2 regions of the Micromonospora sp. NPDC023644 genome follow, and region 2 is predicted to be linked to the other one. Evidence: riboswitches for the same ligand, from Rfam matches in the RefSeq annotation. Region 2 holds a riboswitch; the other holds the start of a gene.
The links. A riboswitch is a leader RNA that binds a small molecule or an ion and turns the genes downstream of it on or off. The one in region 2 is predicted to bind thiamine pyrophosphate.
Positions count from the first base shown of each region.

Region 1: it holds a riboswitch for thiamine pyrophosphate, as region 2 does, so the genes downstream of both, AB0G08_RS22390 (ECF transporter S component) here and thiE (thiamine phosphate synthase) in region 2, are expected to answer to the same signal.

Region 1 is NZ_JBFABA010000037.1:8,874-17,439, reverse strand. It holds gene AB0G08_RS22400 (energy-coupling factor transporter transmembrane component T) at 1-96, opposite strand, end outside; gene AB0G08_RS22395 (ABC transporter ATP-binding protein) at 229-1,644, opposite strand; gene AB0G08_RS22390 (ECF transporter S component) at 1,754-2,347, opposite strand; TPP riboswitch at 2,420-2,525, opposite strand; gene AB0G08_RS22385 (permease) at 2,727-3,728, shown strand; gene AB0G08_RS22380 (TIGR03943 family protein) at 3,725-4,465, shown strand; gene AB0G08_RS22375 (alpha/beta hydrolase) at 4,496-5,326, shown strand; gene AB0G08_RS22370 (SIS domain-containing protein) at 5,400-6,149, shown strand; gene AB0G08_RS22365 (DUF6328 family protein) at 6,271-6,771, shown strand; gene AB0G08_RS22360 (acyl-CoA dehydrogenase family protein) at 6,887-8,566, shown strand, end outside.
Region 2 is NZ_JBFABA010000048.1:1,831-10,396, reverse strand. It holds gene AB0G08_RS24810 (ATP-binding cassette domain-containing protein) at 1-1,128, shown strand, start outside; gene AB0G08_RS24805 (nucleotidyltransferase domain-containing protein) at 1,125-1,328, shown strand; gene AB0G08_RS24800 (hypothetical protein) at 1,286-1,693, shown strand; gene AB0G08_RS24795 (aldo/keto reductase) at 1,810-2,772, shown strand; gene AB0G08_RS24790 (DUF559 domain-containing protein) at 2,944-3,846, opposite strand; TPP riboswitch at 3,969-4,077, shown strand; gene thiE (thiamine phosphate synthase) at 4,072-4,698, shown strand; gene thiO (glycine oxidase ThiO) at 4,692-5,825, shown strand; gene thiS (sulfur carrier protein ThiS) at 5,816-6,016, shown strand; gene AB0G08_RS24770 (thiazole synthase) at 6,021-6,791, shown strand; gene AB0G08_RS24765 (thiamine phosphate synthase) at 6,860-7,456, shown strand; gene thiD (bifunctional hydroxymethylpyrimidine kinase/phosphomethylpyrimidine kinase) at 7,453-8,241, shown strand; gene thiC (phosphomethylpyrimidine synthase ThiC) at 8,259-8,566, shown strand, end outside.

The DNA.
Region 1 (8,566 bases), on a different contig from region 2:
GATGAACGAGAACACCAGCGCCGCGGCGAGCTTGGCCACCGGGTTGCGCCGGGCCAGCGGCGCCTCCGGCGCGGCGACGGGCTCGAAACTGATCACGCCCGCTCCCGGGTGAGGCGGCGGCCCGGCTGGGTGACCGGTGCGGCGGTCCGGTCGGGGCTGGTCACGGGCGCTCCAGGGTGAGGCGGCGATCCGGCTGGGTGACCGGTGCGGCGGTCCGGTCGGGGCTGGTCACGCCCGCTCCAGGGTGAGGCGGCGGTCTGCCAGGGCGGCGACGAACTCCGCATCGTGGGTCACGGCGACCAGGCCGTGCCCGGCGTCGCGCAGCTCGGCGAAGAGGTCCACCAGCTCCAGCCAGGTGCGCCGGTCCTGGCCGAAGGTCGGTTCGTCGCAGACGAGCAGGCGGGGCGCGGTGGCCAGGGCGGTCGCGACGCTCAGCCGCCGCGCCTCCCCGCCGGAGAGGGTGTACGGGTTGGCCGCCGCGAGCTTCGTCAGCCGCAGCCGGGACAACAGTCCGTCCACGATGGACCGGACCGCCGCCTCGGGCTGGCCGGTGCGGCGCGGGCCGAGCGCCAGCTCGTCGAAGACGGTGTTGGTGACGAACTGGTGCTCCGGGTCCTGGAAGACCGAGCCGACCCGGCGGGCCAGCGCCGGGGCGCGCCAGCGGTGCGGGGGAGTGCGGGCGTCGTCGCCGGCCAGTGCCGTCGTCGCCGCGACCCGGCCGGCTCCGGGCTTGAGCAGGCCACCGAGCAGCAGGGCGAGGGTCGACTTGCCGGCCCCGTTGGGCCCGAGGACGGCGAGCGCCTCGCCGGCGCGTACCGCCAGGTCGACGGCGGCCAGCCGGGGCGGCAGGGCGAGCCGGTCGGCGGTGAGCAGCACGTCGCCGGCCGGCGCGGTCGCGTGGCGGGGCGGTACCGGGCGGCCGGGCACCCAGACGCCCTCGTCGGCGAGCGCGTCGCCGTGCGTGCCGAAGACCGCCTCGGGCGTGCCGTCGGCGCGGACGCCGCCGCCGGGTTCGAGCACGACCACCCGGTCGACCAGGGGCAGCGCCTCGGCGACCCGGTGCTCGACCAGGATCAGCGTGGTGTCGGCGTCCAGCGCGCCGGCCACCGCCGCCCGGATCAGCGCCGCGCCGGTCGGGTCGAGGTTGGCGGTCGGCTCGTCGAGCAGCAGCAACCCGGGCCGCAGCGCCAGCACCCCGGCCAGGGCGAGCCGTTGCTGCTCGCCGCCGGAGAGCGCGGCGGTGGGGCGGTCCCGGGGGTACGGGAAGCCGACCCGGGTCAGCGCCTCGTCGACGCGGGGCCAGATCTCCCCGGCGGGGACCCCCCGGTTCTCCAGCCCGAACGCCACGTCGTCGCCGCTGCGGGCCATCACGAGCTGGGTCTGCGGGTCCTGGAAGACGATGCCCACCCGCTCCCGGCCCTTGCGGGGGTCGAGCCCGTCGATCTCGACGGTGCCCTCCTGCTCGCCCGAGTCCTCGGGCAGCAGCCCGGCCAGCGCGGCGAGCAGGGTGCTCTTGCCGGCCCCGGAGGGTCCCAGCAGCAGCACCCGCTCGCCGGCCTCGACGCGCAGGTCCACCCCGCGTACGGCCCACGCCCGCCGCCCGGCGTGCCGCCACCCGAACCCCCGCAGCGTCACCGCCCCCACCGCGCCCCCCTTCGGGCCCGCCCGCGGGCGCCGATCATGAGGTTGGCGGCGCCCACGGAGATCCACGTCGCCGTCAACCTCATGATCGGCCCCGATTCCGTGGTGCGGGTCAGATCGGGGCGCGGTCGCGGGCGGCGGGGAACCGGTCCAGGGCGCCCGTGGTGGCCAGGGCGCGGGTCAGGGCCCAGCCGCCGGCACCGGCGACGACGGTGGCGCTGACGATGGTGAGCAGGGCGTACGGGATCCGGTAGCTGCCCAGGGCGTACTCGCTGTTCCAGACGAAGAAGTCGAACAGCGCCGCGCCGAGGCCGGTCAGCGCGCCGGCGAGCAGCGCGGTGGGCAGCCGGAACGAGCGGTAGCGGAACGCGGCGAAGGCCAGCTCGGCGCCGAGCCCCTGGATCAGGCCCTGGACGATGGTGACGCCGCCCCACTCCGAGCCGAGCAGCGCGGAGACCGTCGCCGCCACCGCCTCGCAGAAGAGCGCCGCGCCGGGCTTGCGGATCACCAGGCCGCCGAGGACGGCCGGGACCAGCCACACGCCGTACATGATCGCCTGGCCGGCGGGGAAGAACGCGAACGCCGGGTCGACGGCCCGCCACAGCAGGCCCCAGGCCCAGAAGATGACGCCGAAGGCCACCGCGATCACCGCGGCGACGACGACGTCGACGGTGCGCCACCGGGTGGTGGTGTTGTTGTCTCGCATGATTGCTCCCAGTCCCGAACGAGAACCAGGAGAAGACGCACGCCGCGCCCGGATGTGCCGGACGTCGACGCGGCTGGAGGTCGACCGAACTCCCTGCGCTGGCATTACCCAGATCAGGTTCGAGGGTCTGCGGGCGGTGCCCGCACTCTCAGCGCTGTGCGCTCCCCTGTCGGATGTGAAGTTGTCGCGCCGACGCTAACACCTTTGAAGATCATCGGGCAAAGTGATCTTTCCGCAGCTCACCAGCGCGTTCGATCGACGCGGTCGATTTCGCCCCGGTACTCTCGGACGGCCACTGGAGAACCGGCAGAGGGACACGTACGTGACATCCGAGGCTGACCGCCGCGCGCCGGACGGGCCGCACCCGGGCGCGGTGGGCGTGGCCGCCCCGGGCGTACGCGAAAAGACGCCGGCGGCGCCCCGCCGCCCGGAGCGGCGGATCGGGTCGGTGGAGGTGCTCGCCGGCCTGCTGATCCTGCTGATCGTCTTCCGCGAGCCGCTCGCCCGCGCCCTCTCCGCGCCCCGGTTGCAGACCTGGACCACCGTCTTCGTCTCGGTCATGGTGCAGGCGGTGCCGTTCCTGGTCTTCGGGGTGCTGCTCTCCGCGGTGATCGCGGTCTTCGTGCCCCGGTCGTTCTGGGCCCGGGCGCTGCCGCGCCATCCCGCGCTCGCGGTGCCGGTGGCCAGCGCGGCCGGCGTGGTGCTGCCCGGCTGCGAGTGCGGGGCCGTGCCGATCGCCGGCTCGCTGATCCGGCGCGGGGTCACCCCCGCCGCCGCCCTGGCGTTCCTGCTCGCCGCCCCGGCGATCAACCCGATCGTGCTCACCGCCACCGCGGTGGCCTTCCCCGAAGACCCGGCGATGGTCCTCGGCCGGGCCGTCGCGAGCCTGGTCGTCGCGATGGTCATGGGCTGGCTGTGGCTGCGCCTCGGCCGGGCCGACTGGATCCGGCTGCCGCGCCGCCCGGAGCTGGACGACAGCTCGCGCGGGCGGGCGTTCTGGGGGGCGGTCCGGCACGACGTCACACACGCCGGCGGGTTCCTGGTGATCGGCGCCGCGGCGGCGGCCACGATCAACGTCGTCGTGCCGGAGCGCTGGTTGCAGACCCTCGCCGACGAACCCGTGCTCTCGGTGCTCGCGCTGGCGGGGCTCGCGGTGCTGCTCTCGCTCTGCTCCGAGGCGGACGCCTTCGTCGCCGCCTCGCTGTCGCAGTTCTCGCTGACCTCCCGACTGGTCTTCCTGGTGGTGGGGCCGATGGTCGACCTCAAGCTCATCTCGATGCAGGCCGGAGTCTTCGGCCGGCGGTTCGCGCTGCGGTTCGCCCCGACCACCTTCGCGGTGGCCGTCGCGGTGGCCGCCGCGACCGGGGCGGTGCTGCTGTGAACCGGCAGGCGCAGGCGGTCGTCCTGCTGCTGCTCGGGGGCGCGGTGGTCCGGGCCAGCCTCACCGACCTGCACCTGCGCTACGTCAAGGAAGGGCTGCGGCCCTTCCTGATCGCCGCCGGCCTGCTGCTGGTGGCCGCCGCGGTCATGACCCTCTTCTACGAGCTGCGCCCCATCCTGCGGCGCACGCCCGCCGACCAGCACGACGCACCAGACCACGACGACGCGCACGACCACCACGAGCCGCGGGTCGGCTGGTTGCTGATCCTGCCCGTGCTGGGCCTGCTGCTGGTCGCCCCGCCGGCCCTGGGCTCGTACGCGGCCGGCCAGGCCGGCACCGCCGTCTCCACCCGCCAGCAGCCGTCCGACTACCCGCCGCTGCCCGACGGCGACCCGGTGCGGGTGGCCGTGCTCGACTACGCCTCCCGGGCGCTGTTCGACCGGGGCGCCTCGATCGGCGACCGCCGGGTCCAACTGACCGGCTTCGTCACCACCGGCCCCGACGGCCGGCCGCTGCTGGCCCGGATGGTGCTCTCCTGCTGCGCCGCCGACGGGCGGCCGGTGAAGCTGGGCCTGACCGGCGCGGCCCCCGACCGGCTCGCCGACGACACCTGGATCGAGGTGACCGGCCGCTACAGCGACCGGATCGCCCGGGACCCGGTCAACGACGCCGAGATCCCCTACCTGGACGTGGAGTCCTGGCGGCAGGTGCCCCCACCCCGGCAACAGTACGAGTGACCCGCGCCCACCGTGGGTAGGCTCACGATCATGCGGATCGAGGCCCGGGGGTTCACGTTCGACGTCCGCGTCGGCGGACCGGAGGGCGGCGCGCCCGTCCTGCTGCTGCACGGCTTCCCCCAGCACGGCGGGGAGTTCGACGACGTGGTGCCGGCGCTGCATGCCGCCGGCCTGCGCACGTACGCGCCGGACCAGCGCGGCTACTCGCCGGGCGCGCGACCCGAGGCGGTCGAGGCGTACCGGCTGCCGGAGCTGGTCGCCGACGCGGTGGGCCTGCTCGACGGGCTGGGCGTCGACGCGGCGCACCTGGTGGGGCACGACTGGGGCGCGATCGTGGCCTGGGCCGTCGCGGCCCACCATCCCGAGCGGGTCCGCACGCTGACCGCGGTCTCGGTGCCGCACCCCGGCGCGATGGCCTGGGCGCTGGCCGAGGACGCGGGGCAGAAGGCGCGCTCGGCGTACATGACGCTGTTCCGCAAGCCGGGCAAGGCGGAGAAGGCGCTGCTCGTGCTGGGCGCGACCGGGCTGCGCCGGATGCTGCACGGGGTCGGCGACGACGCGCGGGTGGCCGCGTACGCGGACCCGATGCGCGAGCCGGGCGCGCTGACCGCCGCGCTGAACTGGTACCGCGCCATGTCCCGCCGGGACCTGGCGGCCACCGGGCCGGTGGCGGTGCCGACCACGTTCGTGTGGAGCGGCCGCGACATCGCGATCGGCCGGACCGCCGCCGAGGCGTGCGCCGAGCACGTGACCGGCGACTACCGCTTCGTCGAGCTGCCCCGGGTGAGCCACTGGATCCCCGACGAGGCGCCCGCCCCGCTGGCCGAGGCGATCCTGGCCCGCGTGCACGACCCGGTGTGACCCTCCCCGCGACACCGCCCGGCGGACGCCGGGCCCCCCACCCCGACGGAGGTACGACATGGACGGAGCAGACATGCCGGTGAGCGCCGAGGAGTTCCTGGCCGTGGTGACCGCCACGATGAACCGGGTGGCCGAGAGCCAACGCGAGGCGGTGGGGCGGGCCGCCGACCTGATCGCCGAGGCGGTACGCGCCGACGGCGTGGTCCAGGCGTTCGGCACCGGCCACTCCGAGGCGCTGGCCATGGAGATCGCCGGGCGGGCCGGCGGGCTGGTGCCGACGAACCGGATCGCCCTGCGGGACCTGGTGCTGCTCGGCGGCGCCCCGACGGACGTGCTCGGGCCGTTGCTGGAGCGCGACCCGTCGGTGGCGCACCGCCTCTACGAGCTGGCCCCGATCGGCCCCCGGGATGTCTTCGTGCTCGCCTCCAACTCCGGCGTGAACGGCGCGATGGTGGAGTTCGCGTCGCTGGTCAAGGAGAAGGGCCACGGGCTGGTCGCGATCACCTCGGCGCAGCACTCCGGGCAGATGACCTCGCGTCACCCGTCGGGGCGCAAGCTCGCCGACTTCGCCGACGTGGTGCTCGACAACGGCGCCCCGTACGGCGACGCGACGCTGCCGCTGCCCGGCGGCGGCGCGGTCGGCGCGGTCTCGTCGATCACGGCGGCGCTGCTGGCGCAGCAGATCACGGTCGAGGTGGTGGCCCGGCTGCTGGCGGCGGGGGAGCGTCCCCCGGTCTACCTGTCGGCCAACATCGCCGGGGGCGACGAGCACAACAGCGCCCTGGAGGCCCGCTACGCCGGCCGGATCCGGCGCGGCTCCTGATCGGGCGGACCGGCGCCTCCGGTGACGACGTGAGTCGGTTTCGCGCGTCGGCCGGTGGGGCATGAGCGATGCTGCCGCCGGCCGCCCCCCGCCGGCAGTACCGTCTGACCGGAGGTAGCGCGTGTCCAAGGAAACCGAGAAGCAGCGCTGGCAGCGCAACTTCGCCGACCTGCTCCAGGAACTGCGGGTCGCCCAGACCGGTGTGCAGATCCTCTTCGCCTTCCTCCTCACCCTGCCGTTCAGCAACGGCTTCACCCGCACCAGCGGCTTCCAGAAGGACGTCTACATCGTCGCGTTGCTGGCGGCGGCCGCCGCCACCGCGATGATCATTTCGCCGGTGGCGTTCCACCGCGCGCTGTTCCGGCAGGGCCGCAAGCCGGAGCTGGTCCGGTTCGCCCACCGGATGGCCAGCGGCGGCCTCGCCTTCATGCTGATCTCGATGGTCAGCGCGGTCCTGCTGATCACCGACTTCGTGCTGGACCGGAGCATCGCCCTGGTGCTCAGCGGCCTCACCGGGCTCTGGTTCCTCACCTTCTGGGTGTTCCTGCCGTTCTCCCGGCGCAACTGGGGCGACGACGACAGCGACGACGACGACAACGAGCCGCGGTCCCTCGGCGACTGACCGAAGTCGACACAACTCGATCTTTACCGACCGCTACCCCTGGGTAACAGCCGGGGGTAGCGTGCTGTTTGTCGAGCACGTTGACGCATCCGGACCGAGGTTCGAGGGGGCCGCCGTGACCACGACACAGAACAGCCGACCCGCGCCCGACGAATCAGGCGCCGACCAGCCGGCGTCGACCGCCGCCGACGGCCCGCCACCGGCCGGCGCGGCCGGACCCCTGCCGACGGAGGCTGGTCAGGTCTCCGAGAAGGAGGCCCGCCAGGTCGCCGAGGCGGCCCGGGAGTCCTCCTGGGACCGTCCCAGCTTCGGCAAGGAGCTCTTCCTCGGCCGGTTCCGGCTCGACCTGATCGACCCCTGGCCGCGCTCCGACCCGGCGGACGCCGCCCGCGCCGACGAGTTCCTCGGCCGGCTCCGCGAGTTCCTCGCCTCCGAGGTGGACGGTGCCGCGATCGAGCGGGACGCGTCCATTCCGGACGAGGTGTTCGAGGGACTGGCCCGGCTCGGCGCGTTCGGCATGAAGATCGACCGGTCGTACGGCGGGCTCGGGCTCAGCAACCTGCACTACTGCCGGGCGCTCATGCTGGCCGGCTCGGTCAGCCCGGCGATCGGCGCCCTGCTCTCGGCGCACCAGTCCATCGGGGTGCCCCAGCCGTTGAAGATGTTCGGCACCGCCGAGCAGAAGCAGCGCTTCCTGCCCCGGCTCGCCGCCGGTGAGGTCTCCGCGTTCCTGCTCACCGAACCGGACGTCGGCTCCGACCCGGCCCGGCTGGCCACCACCGCCGAGCCCACGCCCGACGGCACCGGCTACCGGCTCAACGGCGTGAAGCTGTGGGCCACCAACGGCACCGTCGCGACCCTGCTCGTGGTGATGGCCCGGGTGCCCGCCGCCGAGGGGCGGCGCGGCGGGATCACCGCCTTCGTCGTCGAGGGCGACACCGAGGGCATCACCGTCGAACGGCGCAACGCCTTCATCGGCCTGCGGGGCCTGGAGAACAGCCTGACCCGCTTCCACGACGTCTTCGTGCCGAAGGAGAACGTCATCGGCGGCGAGGGCAAGGGCCTCAAGATCGCGCTGACCACCCTGAACACCGGGCGGCTGTCGCTGCCGGCCATGTGCGTCGGCGCCGGCAAGTGGGCGTTGAACGTCGCCCGGGAGTGGGCCGCCGACCGGGTGCAGTGGGGGCGGCCCGTGGGCGAGCACGAGGCGGTGGCCCAGAAGCTCTCCTTCATCGCCGCGACGACGTACGGCATGGAGACCATGCTGGACCTCTGCTGCCTGCTCGCCGACGACGACCGCAACGACATCCGGATCGAGGCGGCGCTGGTCAAGCTCTACGCCAGCGAGATGGCCTGGAAGATCGCCGACGAGCTGGTGCAGATCCGGGGCGGCCGCGGCTACGAGACGGCCGACTCGCTCGCCGCCCGGGGCGAGCGGCCGGCCGCCGTCGAGCAGATGCTGCGCGACCTGCGGATCAACCGCATCTTCGAGGGCTCCACGGAGATCATGCACCTGCTCATCGCGCGGGAGGCGGTCGACGCGCACCTGTCGGTCGCCGGCGACATCATCGACCCGGACGCCGGGCTCGGCCGCAAGGCGAAGGCCGGGGCGCGGGCCGGCGCCTTCTACGCGAAGTGGCTGCCCACCCTCGCCGTCGGCAGGGGACAGCGCCCGTCGGCGTACGCCGAGTTCGGCCCGCTCGCCGGGCACCTGCGGCAGGTGGAGCGCGCCTCGCGCAAGCTGGCCCGCTCGACGTTCTACGCGATGTCCCGCTGGCAGGGGAAGATGGAGCGC
Region 2 (8,566 bases):
CTCCGCGGCCCCGACGAGGTGCTGCTCCTCGACGAGCCGGACAACTTCCTCGACGTGCCGGGCAAGCGCTGGCTGGAGGGGCGGCTGCGCGAGTCCGGCAAGTCGGTGCTCTACGTCTCGCACGACCGGGAGCTGCTCGCCCACACCGCCGACCGGGTGGTCGCCGTGGAGGGTGGCAGCGCGTGGGTGCACCCGGGCGGCTTCGCGAGCTGGCACGAGGCTCGGGTGGCCCGGCACGCGCGCCTCGACGAGCTGCGCAAGCGGTGGGACGAGGAGCACCAGAAGCTGCGCGAGCTGATGCTGATGTACAAGCAGAAGGCCGCGTACAACGACGGGATGGCGTCGCGCTACCAGGCGGCGCAGACCCGGCTGCGCAAGTTCGAGGAGGCCGGGCCGCCGCCCGTACCGCCGAAGGACCAGGACATCCGGATGAAACTGACCGGTGGGCGGACCGGCAAGCGCGCGGTGGTCTGCGAGCAGCTGGAGCTCGACGGCCTGACCTTCCCATTCGACCTGGAGATCTGGTACGGCGACCGGGTCGCGGTGCTCGGCGCCAACGGCACGGGGAAGTCGCACTTCCTGCGGCTGCTGGCCCGGGGCGGCACCGACCCCGACCCCGCCAACGGCCCGGTCGACGGCGCCCTCGCGCTCGCGCCGGTGGCCCACGACGGGGTGGCCCGGCTCGGCGCGCGGGTGCGCCCGGGGCACTTCTCGCAGACCCACGACCGGCCGGAGCTGATGGGGAAGACCCTCGTCGAGATCCTCTGGCGGGGCGACGAGCACCGGGCCGGCATGGACCGGCACGCCGCGATGGCGGCGCTGAGCCGGTACGAGCTGGCGGGGCAGGGCGACCAGCGCTTCGGCACCCTCTCGGGCGGTCAGCAGGCACGCTTCCTGGTGCTGCTGCTGGAGCTGTCCGGCGCGACGTTGCTGCTGCTCGACGAGCCCACCGACAACCTCGACCTGGCGTCGGCGGAGGCGCTGGAGGCCGGGCTGACCGCGTTCGAGGGGACCGTGGTGGCGGTGACCCACGACCGCTGGTTCACCCGCTCCTTCGACCGGTTCGTGCTCTTCCGGGGCGACAACGAGGTGGTGGAGACCCCGGAGCCGGTCTGGGACGTGGCGTGATCCCCGCCGGCCTGGCCGACCGCCTCTGCACGGTCGGCGGGGTCGTCGCCGTCGCCCTCGGCGGCAGCCGGGCCCGGGGCGAGCACCGGCCCGACTCCGACTGGGACCTCGGCCTCTACACCCGCTCGGTTTCTATTCGTCCGCGTACGCCGGCGAGGTGGCGCTCTGCCGGGTGCTCGGCGACCCGACCGGTGAGCTGACCGCGTTGCGCGAGGAGACCCGCGCGTACCCGCCGGCCCTGGCCGACGCCCTGACGGCCGGCGGGTGGGAGGCCCGGTTCCTGGTCGACGGCGCGGCCAAGGCGGTCGCGGCCGGCGACGGCGGGTACGTGGCCGGCTGCCTGTTCCGGGCGGTCGGCGTACTCGCCCAGGTGCTGCACGCCCGGGCCGGACGGTGGCTGGTCAACGAGAAGGGCACGCTCGCCGCCGCCGGGCGGCTGCCGGGCGCGCCACCCGACTTCGCCCGGCGGGCGCAGGAGCTGCTCGGCGCGGTCGGACACACGCCGGACGAGCTGGCCGGCACGCTCGCCGCCGCCCGGCGGCTCGTCGCCGACGTGCTCGACTGACCGTTCGCGACGTACGCCGGATGGGCTTCGTGGTCTGCGGGGCCTGGTTCGGCTTCGCGGTCCGTGCGTGTGGTGGGCTTCGTGGTCCACGGCGTGGCGCGGCCGGGCGGCATAGGGTGGATCTCGTGACTGAGATGACCTACCGCCGGTTGGGCGACTCCGGGCTCGTGGTGTCCGTGGTCGGCATCGGCTGCAACAACTTCGGCCGCAAGCTCGACCTCGACGGCACCCGGGCGGTGGTCGACGCCGCGCTCGACGCCGGAATCAACTTCTTCGACACCGCCGACATCTACGGCGAGCCGCAGGGCGGCTCCGAGGAACTGCTGGGCCAGGCGCTCAAGGGCCGGCGCGACGACGTGGTGGTGGCCACCAAGTTCGGCATGGACATGAACGGCATGAACGGCCCCGACTTCGGCGCCCGGGGCGCGCGTCGCTACATCGCCCGGGCGGTCGAGGCGTCGCTGCGCCGCCTCGGCACCGACCACATCGACCTGTACCAGATGCACGAGCCCGACCCGGGCACCCCGATCGACGAGACGCTCGCCGTGCTCGACGACCTCGTCCGCGCCGGCAAGGTCCGCTACCTGGGCAACTCCAACTTCGCCGGCTGGCAGATCGCCGACGCGGACTGGGTGGCGTCGTCGAACGGCCGGTCCCGGTTCATCAGCGCCCAGAACCACTACAGCCTGCTGGAGCGCGGCGTCGAGGCCGAGGTGGTGCCGGCGTGCGAGCGGTTCGGCCTCGGGCTGCTGCCGTTCTTCCCGCTGGCCAACGGGCTGCTCACCGGCAAGTACAAGCGCAACGAGGCCCCGCCGGCCGGCAGCCGCCTCGCCGGTGGCGGCCGGTACGCCCAGCGACTCGCCGCCGCCGACTGGGACACCATCGAGGCGATCGAGGCGTACGCCGCCGAGCGGGGCCTGTCGATGCTCCAGGTGGCGATCGGCGGGCTGGCCGCCCAGCCGGCGGTGACCTCGGTGATCGCCGGCGCCACCACGCCCGAGCAGGTACGCGCCAACGCGGAGGCGGGCACCTGGCAGCCCACCGACGAGGACCTGGACGCCCTGCGCGCTGTCCTCTGACGAGGGTGCGCCCGGCGGGCTATGTCCCGTTCGGGGCAGGGCCCCGGCTTCCACGGGTGGAACGCCAGGTACGTTTCCCACACCGGGAGGCAGCCCTGGTGTTCCACCCGTCCGGTCGGCCTTCCGCGGGTGGTCGTCCGTGGATGCGTGTCGGGCGGACTGGCCGCCGCGTCACCTGCCGGCGCGTTCATGCAGAGCGGCGGTGACCAGGCGTACCGTCCGGGTCCGGTACCGGAGCACGTCGTCGGCGGTGAAGCGGAGGACGACCCAGCCGGCCGCGCGTAACGCGTTCAGCCGGGCGACGTCCTGCCGGAAGTGGGCGCGCTCGCGGTGGTGGTCGCCGTCGTACTCGACCGCGACGCGCAGCTCCGGCCACGCCAGGTCGACCCGACCGACGAACCGTCCCGTGGCGTCGCGCACGTCGTGCTGTGCCGTGGGTGGGGGGAGCCCGGCGTCGAGCAGGAGCAGCCGCAACCGGCTCTCCATCGGAGATTCACTCAGGGGCTCGGCCAGCGCCAGCACCTCCCGCAGCAGCGGCAGTCCGGGCCAGCGGGGTTGAGCGTCGGCGTACGCCCGCAGGGCCGGCAGCTTGACCACCCGGCGGTGCAGCAATGCGTCGACGGCGACCAAGGCCTCGGCGCGCGGTCTCTGCCGTCCGAGGTCGAACGCCGTCCGCAGCGGTGTGGTGACCGGTAGGCCACCGAAGCTGGTCAGGTCGCTTTCCGGCAGCGTCGAACGGGTGACGGAAAGCCGCGGGTGCGGCCGCAGCCTTGCCGACCGCGGCAGTAGGACGCTGACCGGCGCATCCCGGACCAGCAGGTCGACGCCCCACAGGTACGCGGCGCTCGCCCCGGCGATGGCGGCACCGGCGGGCAGGAGCAGGGCGGCCGCGTCGCACCAGAGCCGATGATCGGATGCGCTCTGAGCGTTCCGGTGCACGTATACGTCGGGGAAGAGGCGTTGCCAGGTCGACCCGCGCAGCATGGCGCGGGTCAGCAGCCCTTCGGCGACGGCGGTGCTGCCCCGGAACGGCAGGAAGGCGAGCCGGGGCGGTACCCGGGCGGCGGAGGGCATCCGGACAGCATGGCGTGACGGTACGGTCACGCGCCGCCCCGGCCGTCGGGATCGGGCGGTCGGTGTGAAATCCGCATCCCGACCTTGGCGGATCCGGCGATCCGTCGTACGGTGACACCCGCAAGTGACCCACGGGAGCCCGGTGGACCGGGCTGAGAGGGGGGCTGTGAGCCCCCGACCGTCGAACCTGATCCGGGTAATGCCGGCGCAGGGAGGAGTGTTGCCGTGCCGTCCCTCGGGCGACTGCATCTCATCACCGACACCCGACCCGGGCGGGATCCGCTCGCCGTGCTGCGGGCCGCCCTTCCGGTGGCCCGCGCGGAACTGGTCGTGCAGGTCCGGGTGACCGACGACGCCACCGACCGGGAGGCGTACGACCTGGCCCGCCGGGCGGTCGCGCTCTGCGGCCGGTACGACGCCACCTGCCTGGTGAACGACCGGCTGCACGTGGCGCTGGCCGTGGGCGCCGCCGGTGGGCACGTCGGCGCGGACGACCTGCCCGTCGGCGCGGCCCGCCGGGTGCTCGGCGCGACCGCCGTGCTCGGCGCCACCGCGCGCGATCCGGGGACGGCCGCCGAGGCGGTCGCCGCCGGGGCCAGCTACCTGGGCGTGGGCCCCTGCCACGCCACCAGCACCAAGGCGGGGCTGCCGGCGCCGATCGGCCCGGCGGGGGTACGCGCCGTCGCCGACGCCGTGGACGTGCCGGTCGTCGCGATCGGCGGGGTGACCGCCGCCAGGGTGCCCGCGCTGGTGGCCGCGGGGGCGTACGGGGTGGCGGTGGTGGGGGCGCTATCCGGGGCGGCCGACCCGGCCCGGGCGACGGCGGAGCTGCTGGGAGCGCTGGGGTGCTGACCCGACCGGACGTCGCCGTGGTGGGGGCGGGACCGGTCGGGCTGGCGATCGCCTGGCGCTGCGCGGCGCGCGGGCTCCGGGTCGTCGTGCACGACCCCGCCCCGGGCTCCGGCGCGTCCCACGTCGCCGCCGGGATGCTCGCGCCGGTCGCCGAGGCGTACTTCGGCGAGCACGAGCTGACCGGGCTGCTGACCGCCTCCGCCGCCCGCTGGCCGGCGTTCGCCGCCGAACTGACCGCCGCCAGCGGTGTGGACGTCGGCTACCGGACCGAGGGCACGCTGATGGTCGGGCTCACCGCCGACGACCTGGCCGAGGCGCGCCGGCTGTGGGCGTACCAGCAGGGGATCGGACTGCCGGTGACGCCGCTGCGCCCCTCGGCGCTGCGGGACCGCGAGCCGGCGCTGGCGCCCCGGGTGCGCGGCGGCGCGCTCGCCGCCACCGACCACCAGGTCGACCCGCGCCGGCTCGTGCCCGCGCTGCGCACGGCCGCCGAGCGGGCCGGCGCCACGCTGGTCCCCGCCGCCGTGCGCACCCTGTCCGACGTGGACGCCGGGGTCACGGTGGTCGCGGCCGGCTGCGGCGCGGCGGCCCTGACGGGGCTGCCGGTGCGGCCGGTGAAGGGGCAGGTGGTCCGGCTCCGCGCGCCCGGCGGCGGCGCGCCGGGCTTCCGGCACGTCGTCCGGGGGTACGCCGACGGCGAGCACGTCTACCTCGTCCCCCGCGCGGACGGGGAGGTGGTGGTGGGTGCGACCGTCGAGGAGCGCTCCGACACCGACGTCTCCGCCGGGGCGGTGCTGCGCCTGCTCCGCGCCGCCGTCGACCTGCTGCCCGAGCTGGCCGAGTACGACCTGGTCGAGACCCTCGCCGGCCTGCGCCCCGGCACCCCCGACAATGCCCCCATCCTCGGCCCGCTGCCCGGCCGGCCCGGCGTGCTCGCCGCGACCGGGCACCACCGGCACGGCATCGTGCTCACCCCGGTCACCGCCGACCTGATCGCCGACCTGGTCGGCACGGGTGTGGCGGACCCGATGCTCGCCCCCTTCACCCCGGCCCGCTTCGCGCCGGCCGCGACCGCCGGACCCACCGCCCGCCCGCCCGCATCCGAGAAGGAGCACACGTGGAACTGACCGTGAACGGCGCCGGGCGCAGCCTGCCCGGCGGCTCGACCGTGGCGGACCTGGTCCGCGCGGTCACCGACCAGCAGCGCGGCCTCGCCGTCGCGGTCAACGGGGAGGTGGTGCCGCGTACGGGCTGGCCGGCGACCCCGCTGCGCGACGGCGACCGCGTCGAGGTGCTCAGCGCCGCCCAGGGCGGGTGACGCGGTGAGCTTCGACCTGGGGGGCGTGCGCCTCACGTCCCGGCTGATCCTCGGCACCGGCGGCGCGGCCAACCTGCGCGTGCTGGAGGACGCGATCCGCGCCTCCGGCACCGAACTGGTCACCCTGGCCCTGCGCCGGGTCGACACCGCCCCCGGCACCGCCGGCGGGCTGCTGGACCTGCTGGACCGCTGCGGCGTGAAGCTGCTGCCGAACACCGCCGGCTGCTACACGGCGGGCGAAGCGGTCAAGGTGGCGCACCTGGCCCGGGAGGCGTTCGGCACGGACTGGGTGAAGCTGGAGGTGATCGGCGACGAGCGCACGCTGCTGCCCGACGGGGTGGAGCTGCTGCGCGCCGCCGAGGAACTCGTCGCGGACGGGTTCGTCGTGCTGCCGTACACGTCGGACGATCCGATCCTGGCACGCCGGCTGGCCGACGTCGGCTGCGCCGCGGTGATGCCGGCGGGCGCGCCGATCGGCTCCGGCCTGGGCGTGTCGAACCCGCACCACATCCGGCTGATCCGGCAGGGCGTCGACGTGCCGGTGATCCTGGACGCCGGCATCGGCACCGCCTCGGACGCCGCGCTGGCCATGGAGCTGGGCTGCGACGCGGTGCTGCTCGCCAGCGCGGTCACCCGCGCCGCCGACCCGGTGGCGATGGCGACGGCGATGCGGTACGCGGTCGAGGCGGGCCGGCTCGCGTACCGGGCGGGCCGGATCGCGCGGCGCTTCCACGCGCTCGCCTCCACCCCGGACGAGGGGCGGCCCGACCTGTGACCGGGCCCGCTCTCGCTTCTGCGGATCTTGGTACGAGAGGGCCCCTCCAGGGGCCGTTTCCCACCAAGATCTCGGGCGGGCCGGCCGGCGTCCTGCTGCTGACCGATCGGCGGCAGGCTCGACGGCCGCTGGTCGACGTCGTTGCCGGGGCGGTGGCCGGGGGAGTGCGGTGGGTGGTGCTGCGGGAGAAGGACCTGCCCCGGGCCGAGCGCGCCGCCCTCGCCGTCGAGCTGCGCGCGATCCTCGCCGAGGCGGGCGGCACCCTCATCGTCGCCGGCCCCGACCCGCTCGGCGGCGACGCCGTCCACCTGCCCGCCGCCGGCCCGTACCCGCCGCCGAGGCTCGGCCTGGTGGGCCGCTCCTGCCACGACCGGGCGGAGCTGGCCAGGCTCACCACGGAGGACTACGCCACCCTCTCGCCCGTCTACCCGACCAGCACCAAACCCGGCTACGGCCCGCCGCTGCGCCCCGACGGGCTCAGCGCGCTGATCCCGGTCAGCCCCGTGCCGGTCCTGGCGCTCGGCGGAGTGGAAACCCCGGAGCAGGTGCACGCCTGCGTCGAGGCGGGTGCCGTGGGAGTGGCGGTGCTGGGTGCCGTCATGCGCGCCGACGACCCCGAGGAGGCAGCCGCCACCCTCACCGCAGCCGCAGGAGGGGAGCAGTGACCCCGACGACCGTGCTCACCATCGCCGGGTCGGACTCCGGCGCGGGCGCCGGCATCCAGGCCGACCTGAAGGTCTTCGCGGCCCTCGGCGCGTACGGCACCAGCGTGCTCACCGCGGTCACCGCGCAGAACACGAGGGGCGTCGACGCCGTCCTGCCGCTGCCGCCGCGCACGGTCACCGAGCAGCTCGACAGCGTGCTCGCCGACTTCACCGTCCGCGCCGTCAAGACGGGCATGCTCGGCACCCCGGCGGTCGCCGACGTGGTGGCCGCCGCCGCGAAGGACGGCCGGCTGCCGCACCTCGTCGTCGACCCGGTGCTCGTCGCCACCAGCGGGCACCGGCTGGGCGTGGTCGCCGCCGTCGAGCGGCTGCTGCCGTACGCGCAGGTGGCGACGCCGAACTGCGCGGAGGCCGCGGCCATCACCGGACGGCCGGTGACGACGGTCGAGGAGATGGTCGCCGCCGCCGAGGCGCTCGCGGCGGGCGGCCCGGCGCACGTCGTGGTGACCGGCGGCGACGTGGACGCCGACGGCGAGGCGGTCGACGTGCTGCACGGCGGCGGCGTCACCACCCTGCTGCGCGCGCCCCGGGTCGACACCCGGCACAACCACGGCACCGGCTGCTCGTTCTCGGCGGCGATCGCCGTCCGGCTGGCGCTCGGCGACCCGGTGCCGACGGCGGTCGCCGCCGCCAAGGAGTACGTCCTCCGCGCGCTGACCGGCGCGCGGGGCTGGGAGCTGGGCGCGGGACGCGGCCCGCTGGACCACTTCGGCTGGTCCGCTTGATCACCAGGGAGGCTGTCATGCAGGCACGTCGCAAGGTGTACGTGGAGGGGTCCCGGCCGGACGTGCGGGTGCCGTTCGCCGAGGTGGAACTGACCGGTGACAACCCGCCGCTGCGGCTCTACGACACCTCCGGACCCGGCTCCGACCCGGAGGTCGGGCTGCCGCCGCTGCGCGGAGCGTGGATCGCCGAGCGCGGCGACGTCGCCCCGGTGCGGGGCGCGGGCACCCCGCTCGCCGGCGCCGACGGCCGGCGCCCCACCCAGCTCGCGTACGCGCGGGCCGGCGTGGTGACCCCGGAGATGGAGTTCGTGGCGATCCGGGAGGG